DNA from 3 places in the Bacillus sp. DJP31 genome. Region 3 is predicted to be linked to each of the others. Evidence: riboswitches for the same ligand, from Rfam matches in the RefSeq annotation. Region 3 holds a riboswitch; each other region holds the start of a gene.

Region 1 (2,208 bases), on a different contig from region 3:
TATAGAGCATTTCTCCATCACAATAGGTATGGATAAAACGATCGTTTTCCTTCTTATATTTAAAAATCATTCCGGATTGATTTCGAATGACTTCCTCTAACTCTCGGTGGTTATCAATAAGTGAATGATACTGTGACTTAAGCTCCTCTTTAGTAAAGGGCTTCTGGATATCCATTATTTTTTCATAATATTCAATACATGCCTTACCTTTTTCCTTTGCCTGATACATGGATAAATCTGCCTTCTTAATTAAAGTATCAATATCTTGTCCATCAAATGGATATAGACTGATCCCAATACTCGCTGTCAAAGCAATTTCATGATTTTGAATGCAATAAGGAGCTGATAAAATTTCTGAAATTCGATCAACGCATACTCTTAATTGGTCCTTACTTATCGAAGGCAGGATGATAATAAACTCATCTCCACCTAGTCTGGCAATCATATCACTCTCTCTGATACAGGACTTCATTCTTCCTGCAACTTCCTGCAGTATCAAATCCCCTACGTCATGCTTATAGGTATCATTGACACTCTTAAAATTATCCAAATCCAAGAATAATACAGCACATCTTTGGCCTTCAATATGCTCTAATTCCGTAAAATATTCCTTAATGAAGGTACGGTTGTATACACCTGTTAAAGGATCATGAATAGCGATACTCTCTAAATCAATGATATACGCCATGAAGGTAGCCATTGTCTCAAGAAGTTTAATATGTTGTTCCGAGAAGGAAAATAGTTGAGAATCAAAGGCACATAAATTTCCAAATATATCACCATTTTTCAATACAATTGGCACCCCAAGAAAACTCTTTATACCAAGTTGAATCGTAGGAAGCAGCGAACACGCAATGGGGTGCTCTGAAGTGTTATTTATGATTAGTGGTACCCGACCACCATTTAGAATAATGTTTCAAAAAGCATCATCAAGATCTAAAAAAGCACCACGTTCAAACAGGATCTCTCCCCGATTAAATACACTAAACACCTGACTTGATGAAGCATCCGTTTTAGATACACAAAAAGTATTGACCCCGATAAACCGACTAAGCATATCAAAAATGTCATAGGAGGCTTCGTGTATTTTTTGATTAAAGAGTTTCTGTACAATCCCCATGATGTTACCCCCTTTAGATTAAAAGAAAACCTACTATTCTATCTCTCTCGAGTAGGTAATTTGAACGATACAAAAATAAAACGCCCCAGCATAGGAGCGCAGGAAATCTAAAGTAGTTTTAGATGCAACTGGCTAGCATGTCTACTTAACTTCAGAGTAGACTAAGCCCCTATAGTTTTGCGTCCTACTTTTTCAAGTAGTTTGCCGTATTTAGTTGAGTTTGAGTATCATTTATCCTAATTCGATTATACTACATCCAGTGTCTTTTTTTATACGTTAATTATCAATTTAAGTCTATGTACCTAGAGTATAGAAATAAAAAGACCTAAGAACAATTGAGATTCTTAGGTCCAACTCTATATTAGAATTACCCAACCAAATTCTTCTGATTCTCGACTTTTTCATCCTGCACAAACAGCAATCCTAGCTCATGATGCTCGCCATCATAGAGTGCACGCTGCACCAATCTCGGTTCGTTGTTGTGATCAACAACTTCTAGCTTGACGAAAGCACGATTTTTTTGGAGAGATTGGTAGAATCCCTCTACATTCTTAATGCTAATTCCATTAACTTTAGTAATGAGTTCACCGACCTTAAGCGCCATTTTATCAGCAGGTGATTTGGGAATGACCCCAAGAATAACAAGTCCAAGGTCACGGCTTGAGAAAAATAGATGGTCATCATCCTGAACGCGCTGTTGAATAGATAACAATTCACGGCCAATCATAGCTAGTAGTGCAGTGGCGATCCCCATAATCGGAATCCAAAAGGTGACAACAGCTAACAGGAGGATAAATAAACCTAAGGCAATGACTCTCTTTCCTGTAAAAGAAACCGCTTCGCTTGGTAGGCTTCCTCTTGTTCGTTGGTAAAAGCCGATTCCAAACGGCACAACACATAAGGCAAATGTCTGCTCACCCAACGAAAGAAGCGGCCACCATGGAAAAAATGAAGTAACAGCATTTCCTGGTAATAGTAAGAAAACAGGTATCATCCAAAGACGATTGGAAATATGAGAACCTATAAATCTACCTCGCTTACTCGTTTCTAAACGGGGTGAGCTTATGCGTAAACCATCCTTGAATATT
Region 2 (2,208 bases), on a different contig from region 3:
AAAAGTGATGAAATTAGACCAGTTACCCTACTACCCTTTCCATTTGTTGAGGGTGTCTTAAAAGCTAGTGATACAAACGTTATTATGACTCATAAGAAACGTAAGGAAGTAGAGGAAATACTAACTATTCATGGGTTTGATCATCATTTTGCTGAAATAGTAGCTGGAGACGATGGGTACCCTAGAAAGCCAGATGCCACATCCTATCGTTATTTACATGATAAATACAATCTCGATCTGGCTATCGGAGATCGAGAGCTAGACATTATTCCTGCAAAGGAAATAGGAATGAAAACATGTTTGTTTCAAAATAAGTCGGCTAAAGCAGATTTCTATTTGGATGATTATAAAGCTTTTTTTAGTGTAGTTGTTTTTTAAAAATGTACTCCTCATATATTTCCATTAGCATCTAAAAAACTAATGGAAACTTGTAAGGGGTGAACTAATTGGATAAACGTACAAAAAAGAATGATCCACAGCAAAAAAAAGATTTGACTCTAGTACTGTTAATTCTGAATTCTCTCATGAATTAGTTGTGCCAACACAAATATGATTCACAAAGACAAAGCAAAGAAAGAAAAAAAGGCGAAAAACAACGGTGAATACAAAGGATAAGTAAAAGATATATAGACAAGTGTCAAATTCAATTTGGCACTTGCATATATTAGCTATAAGGAATATAATATTTACAAAAAGTAGGTCTATTGTCATTAATTAGAATTTGAGAAATACTAGATTAGTAGGTCTAAAAAATCATATACAATGAAAAGGCAAAGCTATGGAAACATAGTGACGCAAAGCTATAGGGACTAAGGTTATTACTAAGTTAGCCAGCTACCGTTTCAAGAGACATCTTGGAAAACGGGATGTTTTTTTATTGTGAATTTCGAGGGGATATAAGTGAATAGTCCGTCAACTGTAAAAGGGTCAAATGAGGTTCTGTTACAAGCACAAAATATAGTGTTCGAGTTGATAATAAACAATGCTCCTAACAATATTATCTTTAGTAAAATTTCCGAGAGCTTGGACAAGCTATGTCCTGGTGTTCAAACAGTTGTTCATGAAGAAGACGAGCATTTAGGAATCATAGAAACCGAGTTAGGAAGTTGGTCCATACCGATACAATCTGCATCCGGTAAAATGATTGGTTACATCACTTTCTATCATGTACGAAAAGGATTCCCCGATCCATACGAATTTGAGTTCATAAAGGCTTTCGCTAATATAGCAAGTATGGCTGTTGAAAAAAGAAGATTGGAACAAAAATATTTAAAAAGTGAAGAGCTCAGTAGATTAGTTGCCAACAATATATCTGATCTTGTAAATGTCATTGATTTAAACGGGGAAATTGTCTATGCATCACCCTCTCATTTAACGATCCTAGGATTAGTAACAGAAGAGATAGTAGGGAAAGATGCTAGTAATTACTTACATCCAGAAGACCAAATCGGCATTTCGCAATATATGAGTGAAATTATTTTACATAAGACAGCAATGGTTACAGAATGCCGAATTAGAAAGTCAGATGGAGAATACATTGTTGTAGAATCAAGGGGTGTCCCTGTCTCAACTCAAGAAGGTACTATCGAGAAAATTGTCATTGTTTCTCGTGATATCACGTCAAGAAAGCATGCGGAAGAAACGATTCGTTTTATGGCCTATCATGACTCCTTAACAAGTCTTCCTAACCGAAGAAAATTCAAAGAGAAGTTAGAGAAAATGCTAGTATCTGCGAAGAAAAGAAATGATTCATTCTGCCTTTTATTTATTGATTTGGATAACTTTAAAACGATAAATGATACGTACGGTCATGAAGCAGGTGATCACGTTCTCATAAAAGTGGCAAACCGACTTAGGAAAGGGTTAACAGAGAATCAATTTATTTCTAGATGGGGTGGAGATGAATTCGCTATTTTAGTTAACTCCTGTGATCACTCAAAAGCATATAGATTAGCAGAGGAATTACTAAATGTCATGGATAAGCCTTTTGTGTTAGAATGTTGTGAGGTAAGGATTACTCCTTCGATTGGGGTTAGTACGTATCCAAGAGATGGGGAAGATTTGAAGTCTCTTATCGATAAAGCTGATAAAGCAATGTACCGAGTGAAGGATTCAGGGAAAAATAATGTAACCACTTATTCAATTTAGACCACTTCTAATTCTAATGACGTGGTTATTTTTTTATGAAATAGTCGAGGGTAGTTTCAA
Region 3 (2,208 bases):
GTATAAACCAGGCAGTAAAATAAATATCACGCTAAAAGGAAGTAACCCGTCTAACCTCACAGATAAGGCAGCCCAGTTCCGTAATCTTTCTGTCTTTGCAGAATGAAGCATTGAAATCATAGCCAGTAACGTAATTCCGACGGCAACAAACATAATAATTGTTCCTAAGATATGTAAAAATAAAACGATGTTATATATTATAATTCCTCACATCCCTTTGGACTATTTCTTCTAATTTATCATATTTATTGGGAGTAAAGTCCTGATTTTACCAAAAAGTAGTATCCTATCCTTTCACTCGATAATCCGGATTACCCTGCACCCAACCACCGTTTGTATTGACAGAAGAATCACCGTCTCCATCAACCCAAATAGTTGTCCCGTTAGGTAACGTCCGCCAATGTGGTTCTACATGATGTGAATTGGGATTATCAACATGATTTACATTTTCATTAGCAGGTGCTTCAACAGATGGTTGATGAGCTGCAACCTGATGGACATTACTTGATTCCGTGTTACCTTCTGCCATGTTATTTCCACTATCAGCACTTACTCCATCCGTACCATCTACTATATCTATTACTCCAAATGATAGTACGCCTACTGCCCCCGCCATTAAGAGACCCTTAGCTCCACTTTTCAGTCTTTCATTGTCCCCATCGATTACGCCGGTCACAACATTTGCACCGTTTTCAACAATATTAACAACCGTATGTCCTGCTGCTTTTGCCGTATCACCTACTGCTCTGCCAAGATCACCAAGACCTCTATCAAGCTTTTGTTCATCTTGTGTTACGATCGATGTCCCTATATCCCAAACGCCACTTGCTGCTTCACCTAATTTATCTCCGGCAAAATAGGAGGCATTTTTAACACCATCTCCAATTTCTTCAATAAATTTACTCCCTGTAACTTCACCCGTAAATTTAACGGCTCCTCCTACTACTTCCCCTGCAACAGCACCAACAAATGATCCTAACCCTTTTAAAAACCCCATGAAAACACCCCTTAAGTAAAATAAAAAAAGACTAATCCCAATAAAAAGAATTAGTCTTTCAAATGAAAGAATCCTTCGGTAATCCGGCCATCTTAGACGTATTTGCCCTTAGATCCGTGATTTTGCGTCCTCATATTTCTATGAGTTTGCCGTTATCGAGATATTTTACAAACTATATACCTATGACTATATTACCATATGTGGAAAAATATGAAAATACCTAAATAGTGTTACTCAGATTTATTGAATTAACTGGAAGAACATTCGACATGTCTCGACACCATTTTATTATTTATAACTGCCATAATCTATCTATGAATATAGGAGTGAAACAAATGTTGACTCAAGCTGAAGCAAATATGTTGATTTCTTCATTGAAACAACTGCTTACTGATATAAATATAATTAATTTTCCCGAACCAGGGGATAAATTGTTATTAAGTTGTAAGGATGGAAATAATAATACCTATATGATTGATGTAACTCGCGGTAGTATTAAACCCACAAAAAGTACTTTTCAAACCAGACATCGTAAGACTACAGTATTAGTAAGAGTAGATATTGATGGTCCACCACTTGATAACCCTGATGGGGAAGAAGTCCCTTGCCCCCACATCCATATATATCGTGAAGGATTTGAAGATAGGTGGGCTTTTCCTCTAGATGTAAAAATAAAAACAAATACAAAAGATTTGATACAAGTACTCATAGATTTCTTTACATACAATAATATTAGTAATAGACATGAGTTATCATTCAAGGAGGGGATTTATTTGATGGCGTCTAAAGATAATTTAAAAGAGTTATACATTGATTGGCTTAACTCTAAGATTTCATATAAAGATATTGAGTCTGGCACTATTGAAATTACTACTCCCTTCCTTGATCGACATAATGATCGACTACAAATCTATGCAGTTCCTATAGAAAACGGAGAGATAAAATTAACTGATGATGGATTTATTTTGTCAGATTTACAGTTGTCCGGATTTGAATTAGGGAGCTCTAAGAAACGGAAGCAATTATTCAACACCATTATTAATGGATATGGTGTATCATTTAATCCAGAACTCAACGAACTTCAAATCATAACTGACTTAAAAAACTTTCCTAGAAAGAAACATATGTTAATGCAGGCAATGATGACTGTTAACGACATGTTTATGACTTCAAAATCTACTGTATCTAGTCTGTTTGTAGAAGATGTTGGA

The links. A riboswitch is a leader RNA that binds a small molecule or an ion and turns the genes downstream of it on or off. The one in region 3 is predicted to bind cyclic di-GMP.
Region 1: it holds a riboswitch for cyclic di-GMP, as region 3 does, so the genes downstream of both, ACOI1C_RS21685 (hypothetical protein) here and ACOI1C_RS19435 (hypothetical protein) in region 3, are expected to answer to the same signal.
Region 2: it holds a riboswitch for cyclic di-GMP, as region 3 does, so the genes downstream of both, ACOI1C_RS09595 (diguanylate cyclase domain-containing protein) here and ACOI1C_RS19435 (hypothetical protein) in region 3, are expected to answer to the same signal.

The regions. Positions count from the first base shown of each region.
Region 1 is NZ_JBMERO010000051.1:2,455-4,662, forward strand. Features, by position in the region: gene ACOI1C_RS21680 (diguanylate cyclase domain-containing protein) at 1-913, opposite strand, end outside; gene ACOI1C_RS21685 (hypothetical protein) at 917-1,120, opposite strand; cyclic di-GMP riboswitch class I at 1,241-1,336, opposite strand; gene ACOI1C_RS21690 (PDZ domain-containing protein) at 1,488-2,208, opposite strand, start outside.
Region 2 is NZ_JBMERO010000008.1:67,728-69,935, reverse strand. Features, by position in the region: gene ACOI1C_RS09600 (HAD-IA family hydrolase) at 1-378, shown strand, start outside; cyclic di-GMP riboswitch class I at 760-842, shown strand; gene ACOI1C_RS09595 (diguanylate cyclase domain-containing protein) at 901-2,148, shown strand.
Region 3 is NZ_JBMERO010000031.1:10,188-12,395, forward strand. Features, by position in the region: gene ACOI1C_RS19430 (DUF2269 family protein) at 1-204, opposite strand, end outside; gene ACOI1C_RS19435 (hypothetical protein) at 287-997, opposite strand; cyclic di-GMP riboswitch class I at 1,072-1,158, opposite strand; gene ACOI1C_RS19440 (DUF6978 family protein) at 1,333-2,208, shown strand, end outside.